2 regions of the Paenibacillus sp. KS-LC4 genome follow, and region 2 is predicted to be linked to the other one. Evidence: riboswitches for the same ligand, from Rfam matches in the RefSeq annotation. Region 2 holds a riboswitch; the other holds the start of a gene.
What was found. A riboswitch is a leader RNA that binds a small molecule or an ion and turns the genes downstream of it on or off. The one in region 2 is predicted to bind cyclic di-AMP.

Region 1 (4,201 bases), 200 kb from region 2:
GTTTTCTCCTTTACCGACGGCGAAACCATTTCTAAAATATGGGACGCAGCCGAGTCTCATATGGAGTACAAGGTGATGCATGCCGCTCCGCTCGCATGGGTAGCAGTCGATCCGAAAAACAGCAATGTGCTGGACAATCGGCATATTAACAATTTTATGCGTGCAGAAGTGCCAGAGCAATCGCGCATTCGGTGGAGCCTCGGCCTGACGAAGCTTATTGAAGGCCTGCTCGCATCCGTAGGCTGGTAGAGAGGAGGTTAACAAATGAAGCAGCATATGAAGCAAGGCTGGCGGCTCGCCATCCGCCATTTCAATATCGTCATTGCGTTGTTCCTGTACCAGCTATTATGGGGACTTTTCCTTTACCGCTTTATTGATATGACTGTACTGCCGCTGCTGCGGCGCTTTCCTCACCAGCATCCGTCGGATTCGGCCGTTTCGCTGTTCCTCAGCGAGGCCCAGTTTCAATTGACAAAAACAGATATGATTACCCCCTATCTATGGCTGCTGGGCGGCCTATTCGCCGCCCGCATGCTGCTGAGCCCGCTGTTCCATGCGGGGCTGCTCTACTCGCTGCATCATATGGACGAAAAAGGCGGAACGCAGTTTCTTCAAGGCATTCGCAAGGCTTGGAAGCCTGTGACGCTGCTCTATTGGCTGCGCGCGCTGCTTATTTTCGCACCTGGCTGGTTCCTTCTGCCTCGCGCCTTCAAGCTGCTTTTGGAGGGCCATTCGCTGGGCGAGCTACTGCAAAGCACGCTGCCAGGCTTTGGCGGTTGGCTGCTGTGGAGCTTTCTCGTTCACCTGCTGCTGCTCGCCATGCAGCTCGGCGCCGCCTCCGGCACGGGCGCCATGCGCTCGCTCAGTATGGCGCTCCGAAATCTTTTTCCTTATGCCGGCCTCTCTCTTATGATGTGGCTGCTGGCTGTCGCCGCCTCGCTTTTGGTATCCGGCCTTTCCTATGCTTGGGCGGGAATGCTGGCACTCATCATGCATCAAGCCTACCATTTCCTCCGTACCTTGTTGAAGGTATGGACGCTCGCTGCCCAATACGATTGCCTGCAATCGAAGCAGCGCTGAGCGTGTTTTAAGATCATTTTAAGATCGTTTCAGGCTCCTTTTTGGCCCTTTTATGAGACCTTTTTCACCCATAAATAGGAAATTACACTTAGAAAAATGAGGGTAGTCCTCCCTAATTCTCATTTAGTATTCTCATTTTTCTAAAGTCCTTTTCATAAAAACCCCGATTGCGGACAAGAGACCGCAATCGGGGTTTTTCAGTTATTTAACATCTGTAGGCCACGCTTCTATTTATTTACCAACCCCCTAGACTGATGCTGACTAAACTCTCTAATTCTTCATTTTACGCTATAATTCTAGCCTAAATGTACGATTCTTAGCATATTGGCCGCCTATTTCTCATATAAACTGACAAAATGATTTTTTGCTTGCGAACGGTGTTAGAACGAGCATTTATTAGGCAAGAAACTTGTTTTAACGCAAAATTGAGCCAAAAGGTTACATGAGAATTATTAGAAATTCATTCATATAGGAGGAAATCACGTGAAAAAAACGAATTATTAGCGCAGAGCAAAATTAAACCAGCCTAATTTTTTATACCGCAAAGGTATAGAAATACGGGGGAACCACTTTGGGTGAATTGATTTCGATGCTTGGACGGCTTGATTCAAGTGTCTTGGAAATCATAGGGAACCTTCACAACCGAACCCCACAGCTAACCTCGTCGGCACCGGAAGGAGTTTCAAATTTTGAAGAAGGTTACTGCACTACTCGTTGGTCTTGTATTAATGCTTGCTTTCCAAGCAGGCAGCGTGTTCGCGGATTCGAAGATGGACGGTGTTATCGCTGATCTGATCGGCACACCGTACCAAAGCGGCGGAACAACTACGAAAGGCTTCGACTGCTCCGGTTTTACGAAATATGTTTTCGATAAAATGGGCATCGATCTTTCCCGTACTTCCCAAGCGCAATCGAATGATGGCAGCGAAGTGAAGAAGAGTGACCTGATCGCTGGCGATCTTGTATTCTTCAACACGAATGGCAAAGGCATCTCCCACGTTGGTATTTATGTAGGGGATGGAAAGTTTGCACATTCCTCCTCAAGTAGAGGCGTTATTATTAGCAAACTTAGCGAGTCTTATTACGCTGATCGTTACGTGACAGCTACACGCATTATGAGCCAAGACGCTTACGACAAGTACGCAAGCGAGCAATAGAGCCAGACCATGCTTTTTTCGCTTACATAACGAAAAGCTGCTGTCTCAATCAGTAAAGCCGCAGTTGTTTGTCCTTGGACAAATAGCCTGCGGCTTTTCTGTTTTCTAGCACGGACACAAGGGGGCTCGTTTCCATGTATTTATATATTCACCGCAAAGACCTGCGTTCAAACGATTTACGCTGCTTTGATTACGTGCGCCGCTCTGGGCAGCACGGCATTCATCTGCTTATCATAGACCCGTCACTGGCGGATGGTGACCGGCTCTTGTGCCACAGCGGCAGAACCTTCTTGTCGCAGGCCGCCTCCCTAGTAGAGCAATACAAGGCGGCAGGCGAGCAGCTGCATGTGCTTTACGGCGATCCCGCCGCCATTACCGAAGCGCTGCTGCAAGCCCATCCCATTGAAGAGGTTCTCGTCCACATGGACTATACACCGTATGCCCGGATGCGAGACCAAGCGATCCAGCAGGTTGTGCACGCAGCGGGGCGTCGCTGGCTGCCGCTCGACGATGCACCGCTCGCCGATTTGGAGGAGCTTCATTCGTTTTCCAGACGCAGTGAGCCTTACAAGGTATTTACGCCCTTTTACCGCATGTGGCAGTCCTTTATGCAAAGCCATTATTCCCCTGCGGGCGAAACAACACTGAAGCAGCTGAAAACGCTGAAAAATATAGATGCCAGCATAGCAGAGCGCTTCCGTCTTCCTCGGGAGCATCCGGCTGCGTCAGCCTTTTTGCGGGCAGCGGGAGCAGCGGACGCGACAGAAGCGGCGGACCGCACATCGGCTGATTCCTTTGCTGTGTTCGATACCACGGATGCTTCAATCGCGCCGACTGACTCGGGAACGCTGAGCGCAGCCGATGCGCTGGAGCAATTTCTAAGCCTCCGCTTGGCGGGCTATGAAGGCAGCCGCGACCAGTTTGCGGAAAACCAAACAAGCCAGCTGGCGCGTTATTTGAATACGGGAGCACTATCGGCAAGGCAAGCCTATGAAGCAGCACAGCAGCAGTTTGGAGCCGAGCCTTGGATTAGGCAGCTGGCATGGCGGGATTTTTTTCTCTATCAGGGAAAATATAATGAGGACTTTTACCGCTATGAGCAGAAGTTTGATTTATCCGCGCTGAACGATCAGCATTTCGAGGCCTGGAGCCGAGGAAAAACGGGCATTCCTATCATAGATGCCGCTATGAAGCAGCTTAATGAAACCGGCGAAATGCCGAATCGGCTGCGGATGGTGACCGCCATGTTTTTGACGAAAAACCTGCTGTGCCCGTTTACGCTGGGCGAGCAGCATTTCCGTCGCCAGCTGGCTGATTATGATCATACGCTCAACCGGGGCGGCTGGCTGTGGAGCTCGTCCCTCGGCTACGATGCCGCGCCGTACTTTCGTATTATGAATCCGGCCACACAGTCCAAAGCTCATGATCCGAGCGGTACTTACATTAGACGCTGGCTGCCTGAGCTTGCCCATCTGTCCGATAAGCAAGTCCACCTGCCGCAGCCGCATGCCATTGTAGATTTGAAGGCTTCACGCGCTCGCGCGATTGAGGTCTATAAGGAGATTGTGTAATTATGACAAAAGCGAGTGCAGCTTCTGGCAGAGCGAAGCGGTCATTCGGCTGGAGGGTTGGCGCAATGGATGCCTCCCATGCCCGCCAGCTGTGCGATTGGCAATACGAGCCGCCTTATGGCATCTATCAATGGCCAGCATGGGATGCCATGGAGAAGGCAGAAATGGAGTTCGCTGATCCCGAGCTTCGCCAGAAGCAATACGCTGCTATTTTAGATGACCAAGGGGAGCTCGTTGGTTTTGCACAGTTTTTCCCGCTCGGGGATGACGTGCTGCGGCTTGGCCTCGGCCGGCATCCACAGCTTTGCAGCAGAGGCTCGGGCACCGCCTTTGTTGAACTGCTGATAGAGGAAGCACGCCGACGTGCTCCACACAGCGAGCTGGATTTGGAGG
Region 2 (4,201 bases):
TTCACAAAGGGAAACTTATACATGCTTATATTTCAAAAAAATGGGCGATTGCTGCAACAACAACCCGCTCATTTACGTCTGTTATATTATACCCCCAATTAACGATTCAAGCGAATCCTACGCAAACAAAAAGAAGAGGCAAGGCCTCTTCCGTAACCTGTCATATTTAGCTTATGATTGCGATAAACTAGAGCACAATCAAAGTGAAACGGCGGTCACCTTCCTCAGGCGGCGCAGCGCGTTTCTCTCCGAGAAATATAAGCCTAATGATAAATGTGAAACTTATGAATCGTTGTATTTCCATAAAGAACTGACGCTAATCAGCTAAGAGATGGCTTATTAGGACCAATCACATAGACGGTAAAACCTTTTTTCTTCCCGAATTGATTAGCTTGCTTTTCACTGTCAAAATACACATCAATCTTACTACCCTTGATCGCACTTCCGGTATCTTCAGCGCGGCGGAATCCTATGCCCTCGATGTACACCCACCAACCGAGTGGAATAACATCCGGGTCAACGGCAATCGTCCGTCCTTCCGAAACTTTAGCACCAGAGGCCGTAATACCATAATCAGGGTGGCCTTCGCTCTTGCCCGTCGAAGCTACTCCAGCTGAATAAGCGGTCAATGTGACGTTGCTAAGCACTTTTTTGGATTTGAGCGTAGTGCCGTCTACCGTTACATTGTTGCTGGTTGTCGCTGTGGACAGCACAGTAACCTTAGGCTCCGGCTTTTTCGTACCGATTGCAACGACCTGATTAACCGCAGCCGATTCGACTACCTTGTCTACCACTTTCTTGGAGACAAGCACGCCATCTTCAAACTGCTTCTCAATTTTGATCGTTACGACGCCTTCTTTGCCCGTCTGCACAATCTTCTCCTTGCCTACTTCCAGGTTCGGATCTTCCTTCTTCACAATGGTGAACGGTGTTGTGCTGGACGACTTGCCTAGCTTCGTATCGACGCGAATGACCGTTACGGTCATATCTGCGCTGACACCCGAGCCAAGCGAAGGTAATACTTTATCATCATCTTCAACAGGAATATTTAATTTCTTTATCGCTGCCTGCACGGTTTTCTCTGTCGTGTACACCGTTGATGTCTTGCCATCAGCTTTTACAAGTAGCGGTACCGCATGCTTAACCTCAAAGCGGTCCCCATCCTTTACAGCCGTATTCAGAGGTACAGATACCTCGTCATGCGGGCCAATTGTAATAGCTTGTTCATCCAGTAGGCGTTGCAGGACCCATTGTTTCGTTGAAACAACAGTTTCTTGTCCATTCACTACTACGGATACGCTTTTGTCAGCCGATCCGTACAACAACACCAAAAACATGAAAGTCATAGCGATTGAGATCGTAGTACTCAAAAGAATCAAACGCAAGTTTTCACGCTTCCATCGCAATGCGAAAGACATGCTGGATGATCGTTTCCCATGGGTCTCACTTGCTTGAATAATGCCCACTTCATCGGTCCTCCTTCATAGCCCCGCCGTCGAATTACGCATGATACCATTGACGCGACTATAGTATATTGGCGTGCTTCTAGCACGCTCCAGTATATTTCCTCTGCAACCTCCTAGATTTACCCTATGACGACGATTTACCCAATATTCAAAAATAAAAAGAAAGCCCGTCGACAGAGGATCTGTTTCGTGGCTTCCTGGGAATGTCGAATAGACTATTCAGGAAAGGTGAATGCACGAGGTTGATCACTCTCTATAAACGCTTACGAGGTTAGCTGTCGGGTTCGGGCAAGAGAGCTGCCCTATCGTCGGAAGAATGCTCATGGCAATCCCCGCCAAATTCACCCCTAGAAGAAATTCAAGTGCGCGTGCAATGTGATCCGCAATTTCCTCACAGCAACGTGCCTGGTTCCCCCGCTCTCCAAAGTTCGAAGATTAAGCGCAAACTGGAAATCCAATACAAAAATTTAAAGCTCTGAAATGAATCATACCTTCATCGGAGCCTAATTGTAAAGATCAGATAAAAACCGATTTAAGCGAAATTTTAGGATATTTACGGAAAAGAGAGTCTATTTCAGCATGAAAAATTAGTTTTATCGCCGGAAAGGTCACTTATTCTCGCTTTTATAGCCATTTTTACTTAATTCCAAAACATTTTTTACCGTTTTCGGTTGTCAAATTGGCGATTTCGGCCACCGATTTTCCTAATATTTCTGCTGCCGCTTCCGCAACAAGCGACACATAAGACGTCTCATTTCGCTTCCCTCGGAAGGGATGAGGGGTCAAATATGGGGCGTCCGTTTCGATCAAAATTCGGTCACTCGGGACCATCGCGAGCACCTCTTTTGGTACCCTTGCATTTTTGAATGTAAGCGGTCCCCCAAACGAAATATAGAAGTTCATATCGAGGCATTTTTGAGCCGTTTCCGGACTCCCTGAAAAACAATGCATAATGCCGCCAACTGCTGCGGCATCCTCCTCCTTCAACAGCTTGACAATGTCCTCATGAGCATCGCGATTATGAATAATAATTGGTTTTTTTAGCTTTTTTGCCAAGCGAATCTGCTCCCTGAATACGCGGTGCTGTACGTCCTTAGGAGACGTATCCCAATGATAATCCAGTCCAATTTCGCCGATAGCTACCACTTTAGGGTTAGAGCAAAGCTCCTCAATCCAGTTAAGATCCTCTGGCAGCATGTCAATGCTGTCAACGGGATGCCAGCCGACCGCTGCATATATAAAATCATATTTTTCTGCGAGTGCAAGCGTAGTTGGAATCGTTTCTCTATTGAAACCAATATTAACCATCAGGTCTACTCCTGCTGCACGCGCTCTTTCGATAACGGCCTCGCGATCTTCGTCAAAATGCGGGGAGTCCAAATGCGTGTGTGTGTCGAATAAAGAAATCATAGCTGAGCAAGCTCCTTCTATACTATATTTTAAATAATTTTCGTACTTTATCGCTTAATTGATCTGCAGCAGCACGCAGCTTATCTTCCGGATAATACAAATGGGACTGGCCCTGATGAAGCCCGGTGATGGAGCGAATAATGTCGGATTTCGTGGAAATTTCACTGACAGCCTCATACCCGTCCATTAACAAAATCGGCGTTTTTTCCTCCTTTCCCCCTTTTTTCGTATCAGGCCGATACACATCATAGGGTTGATCAAATGGAAAATCAATTTCCATATGATAATCCGGATTCAATCCAACTGCCGCAAATTGTTGTCTTACTTCATTAAAGAGGCTAATATCCGGTTTATCCAGCATAATGTATTTATAGAGGCGACGCGTCAGAAAACGATCACATAGCTCTGAGAGCAATTCATCGCCCTCTTCACTCCATTCTGTGAAGGCCGTTTGTAAATACGCCTCATCAAGCTTCAAATATTGTTTAACGGCAATTGTACCGTCAAGCAGTCGTCTCAGCGGCTCCGGCAGCCAGTCAAACGCATAGCCACCCTCATAAAGCTCCTTCGCTCTACGAAATATTTGTCTAAGGATGATTTCCGAGCTTCTCGTCACCGGGTGAAAATAAATTTGCCAATACATTTGATAGCGCGACATCAAATAATGCTCTACGGCGTGCATGCCACTTTCTTTAACAACAATCCTTCCATTTATAGGACGGAGCACGCGCAAAATACGCTCCAGATCAAAGTTGCCATAATTAACGCCTGTAAAATAAGCATCCCTCAATAAGTAGTCCATGCGGTCCGCATCAAGCTGACTGGAAATGAGCCCGCTGACAATTGGATTTGGATATGTCTTATTAATAACAGCAGTTACATGTTCAGGAAAGTCGTCTGCTACATTTCGTAGTATACGATTGATCTCGGTATCCTCGAGCAGGATGCTGCAGGTCCACTGCTCGTGATGCGTATCGAACACTTGCTCCAACGAATGGGAAAATGGCCCATGACCAACGTCATGAAGCAGGGCTGCGCAAAGCGCCAATAGCCGTTCCTCCTGCGGCCAGCCGGGAAAACCATTGCGCTCGAATTGCGAAATAATCTTTCGCGTAATTTCATACACACCGAGGGAGTGGGAAAATCGGCTGTGCTCAGCACCATGAAAAGTGAGATAAGAGGTACCAAGCTGCCGTATACGCCTTAATCTTTGAAACTCCTTCGTGTTGATTAAATCCCATATTGTCTGATCCTGCACATAAATATATTTATGAACAGGGTCCTTAAAAACTTTTTCTTCCGATAGCTGTCGGTTCATTCAACAA

Region 1: it holds a riboswitch for cyclic di-AMP, as region 2 does, so the genes downstream of both, V5J77_RS00995 (C40 family peptidase) here and V5J77_RS00140 (ubiquitin-like domain-containing protein) in region 2, are expected to answer to the same signal.

The regions. Positions count from the first base shown of each region.
Region 1 is NZ_CP145905.1:221,039-225,239, reverse strand. Features, by position in the region: gene V5J77_RS01005 (M1 family metallopeptidase) at 1-249, shown strand, start outside; gene V5J77_RS01000 (hypothetical protein) at 265-1,080, shown strand; cyclic di-AMP (ydaO/yuaA leader) riboswitch at 1,594-1,765, shown strand; gene V5J77_RS00995 (C40 family peptidase) at 1,767-2,237, shown strand; gene V5J77_RS00990 (deoxyribodipyrimidine photo-lyase) at 2,372-3,808, shown strand; gene V5J77_RS00985 (GNAT family N-acetyltransferase) at 3,874-4,201, shown strand, end outside.
Region 2 is NZ_CP145905.1:23,630-27,830, reverse strand. Features, by position in the region: gene V5J77_RS00140 (ubiquitin-like domain-containing protein) at 321-1,466, opposite strand; cyclic di-AMP (ydaO/yuaA leader) riboswitch at 1,711-1,918, opposite strand; gene V5J77_RS00135 (TatD family hydrolase) at 2,103-2,876, opposite strand; gene V5J77_RS00130 (HD domain-containing protein) at 2,899-4,194, opposite strand.